3 regions of the Streptomyces sp. NPDC104581 genome follow, and region 2 is predicted to be linked to each of the others. Evidence: riboswitches for the same ligand, from Rfam matches in the RefSeq annotation. Region 2 holds a riboswitch; each other region holds the start of a gene.
What was found. A riboswitch is a leader RNA that binds a small molecule or an ion and turns the genes downstream of it on or off. The one in region 2 is predicted to bind cyclic di-AMP.
Positions count from the first base shown of each region.

Region 1: it holds a riboswitch for cyclic di-AMP, as region 2 does, so the genes downstream of both, ACZ61E_RS12275 (peptidoglycan DD-metalloendopeptidase family protein) here and ACZ61E_RS01890 (transglycosylase SLT domain-containing protein) in region 2, are expected to answer to the same signal.
Region 3: it holds a riboswitch for cyclic di-AMP, as region 2 does, so the genes downstream of both, ACZ61E_RS09550 (transglycosylase family protein) here and ACZ61E_RS01890 (transglycosylase SLT domain-containing protein) in region 2, are expected to answer to the same signal.

Region 1 is NZ_JBVJNN010000011.1:149,525-151,780, forward strand. Features, by position in the region: gene ACZ61E_RS12275 (peptidoglycan DD-metalloendopeptidase family protein) at 101-1,021, opposite strand; cyclic di-AMP (ydaO/yuaA leader) riboswitch at 1,026-1,184, opposite strand; gene ACZ61E_RS12280 (tyrosine-protein phosphatase) at 1,598-2,256, shown strand, end outside.
Region 2 is NZ_JBVJNN010000002.1:65,525-67,780, reverse strand. Features, by position in the region: gene ACZ61E_RS01895 (SRPBCC family protein) at 1-396, shown strand, start outside; gene ACZ61E_RS01890 (transglycosylase SLT domain-containing protein) at 517-1,260, opposite strand; cyclic di-AMP (ydaO/yuaA leader) riboswitch at 1,265-1,425, opposite strand; gene ACZ61E_RS01885 (right-handed parallel beta-helix repeat-containing protein) at 1,869-2,256, opposite strand, start outside.
Region 3 is NZ_JBVJNN010000008.1:58,631-60,886, forward strand. Features, by position in the region: gene eno (phosphopyruvate hydratase) at 1-143, opposite strand, end outside; gene ACZ61E_RS09550 (transglycosylase family protein) at 391-1,068, opposite strand; cyclic di-AMP (ydaO/yuaA leader) riboswitch at 1,072-1,247, opposite strand; gene ACZ61E_RS09555 (transglycosylase family protein) at 1,506-2,256, opposite strand, start outside.

The DNA.
Region 1 (2,256 bases), on a different contig from region 2:
ACACCACCGGTCAAAATTCGTTCAAGCCGGAATAGCGAAAAGGCCGTTGACGGGCACCCGGGGTGCCGGCCAACGGCCTTTTCCGGTGCGGTCGAACCGGTCAGATGGAAACGCCGTGCTCGCGCAGGTACGCCAGCGGGTCGACGTCCGAGCCGTAACTCGGGCCGGTGCGGATCTCGAAGTGCAGGTGCGGTCCCGTGGAGTTGCCGGTGGAACCGGAGAGGCCGATCTGGTCGCCGCCCGCGACGGTCTGGCCCGCGGTGACGGCGAGCGAGGAAAGGTGGGCGTACTGCGAGTACTGGCCGTCGTCGTGCTTGATGACGACCTCGTTGCCGTAGGACCCGGCCCAGCCGGCCGAGACGACGGTGCCGGGGCCGACCGCCTTGACGGTGGTGCCCGTGGCGGCCGCGAAGTCGACACCGGTGTGGTAGCCGCTGGCCCAGCTGCCGCCGGCCGCGCGGTAGGCGGTGGTGGCGCTCGCGCCGTCGACGGGCGCGGTGTACCCGGAGCTGCCGCTCTGGGCGGCGGGCTCGTTCGCCGAGGTGGTGTCGGCCTCCGGCGCGGGCTCGGCCGGCGCGGGTTCGGCCGGGGCCGGCTTCTCCGGGGTGGTCCGGGCCTTGCCCTCGGAGGACGCCTTGCTCTTCGCGCCGATGGTGAGCTTCAGGCCCGGGTGGATCAGCGACGGGTCGTCGCCGACGGCCGCGCGGTTGTCCTTGTACAGCTTGTGCCAGCCGCCGCTGACCTTCTGCGTCGCGGCGATCTTGGCGAGGTAGTCGCCGGCCTTGACCGAGTACGTCTTGACGGTCTTGGCGGTGGCGGCCTGCTTGGGCGTCTGCGTGGCGGGGGCGGCGTGCGCGGCGCGCTCCGGCGCGACGGACGGGGCGGCGGCCTGTTCGGCGGCGTGCGCGCCGGTGGCACCGATGAGCGGAATTGCGATGGCGGCGCCACCCGTTCCGGCGGCGACGAATCCGCGGGTGATCGGGTTGGTCCTCGGACGACGGTGCTTACCCTTTCCGGGCATGGCGGATTCCTCTCCGGCGCCTGCGAGGTGAGCTGTCGGGTTCGGGCTGGAGATGCCCGGCCGCGCCGTGACGCGACTTCACCCCGAGCCGTTCCGGAAGTCCGGACCGGCGTACTACCTGGGTCCCCCGCTCCTGCCACACGTGGATGGGTGCTGGGTGGATGCGGATTCCGAACGGCGGCAGGATTCGGCGATCCGCTCGGATTGCGGTGACGGTAAGCCGCGTGCACCGACGCGGACAAGCCGTCGTATTCCTCCGGCAATACGTCGTCGAATACCGGTCTCCGTGAGTGGTCACCCTGCGTGGATTACGGATCTTCGAATTCCGTGCGCCGCCCCAATTCCCCTTCCCGGCGCCGCCACACACCGTCACGGATATGATCTGGCTCACCAGCCGTGGACGATCTGCCCCCATCTCACCCGCGAACAGGGCACGTTGGGTTGAATCCTCCAATACGGACAGAAGCCGCAATCGCGCAGTGATCTCGCCGGAAACCGATGTCGTAAAGTCGGAGCGCGACAGCGTCGGCGACGAGCGCCGGCCGCAGACGCGGAGGAGCTCACGTGACGCACGAGGTGCCGCAGCCGGTCCCGACGACCGAGCCCGAACTGGCCGGTGTACGCAACTTCCGCGACGTGGGCGGCCTGCCGACCTCCGACGGACGGCGCGTGCGGTACGGCCGGCTCTTCCGCAGCGGTCATCTCGCGCACGCCACGGCCGAGGACACCGCGTTCCTCACGTCACTGGAACTGCACACGGTCTTCGACTTCCGCAACGCGGCCGACCAGAAGCTGGACGGTCTGGACGTCGAGCTGATCGGCGTACGCAATGTGAACATCCCGCTCACCGACCCGGCCGACGGGACCGAGTTCTGGAAGATGGTCCGCGACGGGGATCTCGACCAGCTCCGGTCGATCCTCGCCGACGGCAAGGGCGTGGCCCGGATGTCCGCTTCGTACCGTTCGATCATTCTGGACCGCACCGCCGAGCACCGGCGCGTGCTGCACGCCCTGGCCGAGGAGAGCCTGCCCGCCCTGATGCACTGCGCCGCGGGCAAGGACCGGGCCGGTCTCTCCATCGCCGTGTCGCTGCTCGCCGTGGGGGTGGAGCGGGACGCGATCGAGGCGGACTACCTGAAGTCGAACGAGCCGCACCGCAGGTACCGGGTACGCCGCAGCGGCACGGCGCCGGACGGGACCTCGCCCGAGGTGATGGAGCTGCTGGCGCCGCTGTT
Region 2 (2,256 bases):
AAGACGGAGGACGGCGGGCGCCGGGTCCGGTTCGAGCGCCAGCTCGTCCGGCCCGCGGAGGTCGTCTGGGCCCGACTGACCGGTGGGGCGGAGCCGTTGACCGGTTCACCGGCGCCGCCCGGCTTCACGGCCGGCGAGATCCCGGCGGGGCCGGTCACGGACGTACGGGCGCCGGAGGTCCTCGCGTACGCCTGGCAGCCGGAGGGCGAGGTCCGCTGGGAGCTGCGCGCCGGGACGGGGCACGGGCCCCGGCTGGTCCTCACCCAGACGGGCCCGCACGACTTCGACGCGGAGGCGGCGGAGGCGGCGTGGCGGGCGCGGGTGCGGGACCTGGCGGCGGACTTGGCGGCGGGGCCCGCGGACGCCCGGGACGGCGGGGCGGCCGGTCCCTCCTGAGCCGCCGGACGGCGTCGCATCGGCCCGCCCCGGCCCGGCCCGGACGGCGGACAGCCCGAGGCCGGGCGGGCTGCTCCGCGCAGTCCGTCCGGCCTCGGGGTCACGCCATGACCGTCCCGATCAGTAGGGGCCGTTCACGTTGTCGATCGAGCCGTAGCGGTCGGCCGCGTAGTTGCACGCCGCCGTGATGTTCGCGACCGGGTCGTACGGGTCGGTCGCGGTGCCGGGCACGTGGTACGCCTCGAAGGTCGGGGCGATGACCTGGAGCAGGCCCTTCGACGGCGTGCCGGCCGCCGCGTTGGAGTCCCAGTTGTTGATGGCCTGGGGGTTGCCACCGGACTCGCGCATGATGTTGCGGTGGATCCCGTCGTACGAACCGGGGATGCCGTTCTGCGCCATGACGTCCAGCGCCTCGCGGATCCAGCCGTCGAGGTCGTTGGTGTACGACTTCGCGGCCGTCTCGACGGCTTCGCCGGTCTCGCCCGGCGCGTTCTCGGTCGACGCGGTCGGGGCCGCCGCCTTCGGCTTGCCCGAGAGCTTCAGCTTCAGGCCGGGGTGTATCAGCGACGGGTCCTCGCCGACGGCGGCGCGGTTGGTCTTGTACAGAGCCTTCCAGCCACCGCTCACGGAACGGGCGTCCGCGATCTTGGCCAGCGATTCGCCCTTCGCGACGGTGTGGGTCACCTTCGCGGCGGCCGTGGCGGCCGTCGGGGCCTTGACGGGCTGCTGCGGGGCGGGGGCGGCGCCCGCCGTGGTGGCGGCCACCAGGGGCAGGGCGAGTGCGGCGCTGCCGGTGCCGAGGGCGATGAGGCGGCGGGCGAGCGGACTGGTGCGGGAACGGCGGTGCTTACCCGGTGCGGGCATGACGAAATCCTCTCCGTCGCCTGCGAGGTGAGCTGTCGGGTTCGGGCGGGAGATGCCCGGCCGCGCTTTCGGCGCGGCTTCACCCCGAGCCGGTCCGGCATTGCCGGACCGGCGACTTACCTGGGTCCCCCGCTCCTGCCGTACGTGAATGGGTGGGTGCGGTTTCCGGGCAGCGGCAGGATTCGGCGTTCCGCCCGGAATGACGAGAACGTAAGCGAGAACGTCCGGGCGAAACAAGTCCTGAATTCACCGCACCCCGCCATTCACTGATCCAATGGCGAACAATTCGAATTCCCGCCCGGCGGTACGGACCCTCAACTTTCCTTTCCCGCACGGGAGGTGGGAACGGACACGGGAGAAACACACCCGCCAAATCTGTGACACACATCACGGACTATTGATGCAACCGCCCGGCGACAACACGGCCCAGAAAGGGACAAGTTGGTTCCTGAGCGCACATAACACCCGCTCCGCAAAGCGGACAAAATACAATCTTCCACCTTTGGCGATATGCACTTTGTGTCAGAAAAGCGCCTTCCGTACGGCTCCCCTCACAGAGCCGTACGGAAGGCGCGCCGCGGGGCTCCCGCCCCGCCGTCGACGGGGTGTCAGCCGGCCGTTCGCCCGGCGCCGGGACCGCCCGTGATCACGAAGCTCGATCCCGGCTCGACCAGCACGTCTCCCTCGGCCGAGTTGGTGATGGTCACGTCCGTGAGCGTCGCGTTGCCGCGGGCGCCGCCCATCGCGAGGATGCCGGAACCGTTGTTCGACCTGTCGATCGACACACCGCTGATCTCGACGTCGGGGACGTTGCCGCCGCCGTTCTTGAACTGAATGCCGTCATACGTCGAGTCGGAGATCTCGGTGTCCCTGATCTTCACCCCGGTGATGTCGCGGCTCGCCGGGAAAATCGTGATCGCGCCGAACTCCTGGTCCTCGTTCCAGAAAGCGCCGCCGGTGCGGTGCAGCGCGTTTCCGGTGAGCAGGGTCTCGCCC
Region 3 (2,256 bases), on a different contig from region 2:
AACGCGCCGGTGGAGGCACCGGAGGGGACAGCAGCACGGCCGGTGCTGCCGTCGTCGAGGCCGACCTCGACCTCGACCGTTGGGTTGCCTCGGGAGTCAAGGATTTCCCGGGCTACGACGACGTCGATGGACGGCACGAGCATCTCCTTCTGGGATGTGACGCGTTGGTGCGGGGCCTCATTGGTCCTGCGGCATGAGCCTAACCGGCTCCCGGGCGAGGGTCGGCCGATGCCCGCCCGCTGGGACGAAAAGAGTCCGGAATGCACGATGTGCGGCGAATGTCGCACCGGAGTCACGCCGATTCACCCGGCGGACGGACCCCGGCCCCGGACCCGGCGCGTCCGGGGGGAGTGAGGCGCGCCGGGCCGGGGCCGGGGTTCCGGGGAAGGGTCAGCTCAGGTGGAGCTGCTGACCCGGGAAGATGACATCGGCCTTCTCGACGATGTCCTTGTTCAGCTTGAACAGCTTCTTCCAGCCGCCTTCGACCTTCTCGGCCTCGGCGATCTTGGAGAGGGTGTCACCGGCCTTGACCTTGTACTCGCCGTCGCCCTTCTTGACCGGGCCGCGCGTCTCGCCACGCGAGGCGGGCTGCTCCTGCTCGGTGCGCGGCTCGGCCTTCCGCGGGGCCGGCTGCGCCTCGGGGGCGGACTGCTCCGGGGCCGCTTCGGCGGAGCCGGCGTCGTTCGAGGCGTTGGACAGGCCGACGCCGCAGCTCGGCCAGGCACCCTTGCCCTGGCCCGCCAGGACCTTCTCGGCGATCTGTATCTGCTGGGCCTTCGACGCCTGGTCGGCGCTGGAGGCGAAGGCGCTGCCGCCGTACGCGGCCCAGGTGGAGGCGGAGAACTGGAGGCCGCCGTAGTAGCCGTTGCCGGTGTTGATCGACCAGTTGCCGCCGGACTCGCACTGGGCGACGGCGTCCCACTCGGCGGTGGTGGCGGCGGAGGCGGAGGTGGCGCCGAGCAGCGGGGCCGCGACAGCGGCACCGGTGATGCCGGCGAGGGTGGCGTAGCGGACGGTCCTGGAGGGACGGCGGTGCTTGCCCTTGCCTGAGTTGCTGGAAAACAGCATGCGTGATCTCCTCACCGACGCCTGCGAGGTGAGCTGTCGGGTTCGGGCCAAGTGAGTTGCCCGGCCGCGCCGCCGGAGAACGTCTTCACGTCCTCCCGCGCACGGCTGCACCCCGAGCCGGCCGTGATGACCGGCACTTACCTTGGGTCCCCCGCTCCTGCCTTCGGCGCTTGACGCGACGAGTACTCCCCCCGACCGACGGCAGGATTCGGCGTGACGGTCGACGGTGCCCGCGGTGCGAGCGGTTAAGACGTTAAACACAGGCATCCCGGATGTTCAAAGACGGAACATCCGGGATGATTCGCCCGTCCCGCCCCGAGGAAACCTCTGTTTACGCAGGTCGGAAAGGACGTGGGGTGAGTTGCCGGGCAGACCGTGTCAGTTGGGGCGAAGAGACGCTTGTCTCACTTGCGCAGATACGGACATAGTCCGCCTAACTACCCCTGACCCACGGCCAGATCGAGGCTCTGGCCCGGCAGGATCAGATCGGCGTCGGAGCCCACGACCTCACGGTTCGCCTCGTACAGGGCGGGCCAGCCACCCTCCACCTTCTGCTCGTCCGCGATGGCCCACAGGTTGTCGCCGGAGCGGACGGTGTACGAGCCCTCGGCGGCGGCGTCGTCGCGTGCCGAACCGTCACCCCGTGAGGCATGACGACCGCTATCACGCGCCTCGCCGGACGTGCCGGGATCGCCCGCCTCCGCCGAGGCGTCAGAACCGCCCGAACCGTCCGCCGACTCCGGCGAACCGGTCGTCGCGTCGCTCTCGGGGGCCGGCTCGCCGCGGTGCTTGCCCTTGCCCGTGCCGGCCTCGGTGCTCGGCCGCGCGCTCGACTCCCCCGTGCCGGGCTTCTCGCCGCCGGCGGCGGAGTCACGGCCGAACTGACCGGAGGGGGGCACCGACTCGGGAGCGGCGGGCAGGACGGCCGTCTCGGTCGGCTCGGGCTCGGGCTCGGCGGGCGTCTCCGGCTCCTCGGTGGCACCGCCGGAGGGCTCACCGTCCGGAGCGCTGTCGGCGTCCGCCGTGAGACCGGTGATCAGCGCGCACGTCGGCCACGCGGTCGGCCCCTGCGCGTCGAGGATCTTCTCCGCGACGGCGATCTGCTGGCTGCGGCTGGCCTGGTCGGGGCTGGGCGCGTACGCCGTACCGCCGAAGTCCGCCCAGGCGTCCTGGGAGATCTGGAGTCCG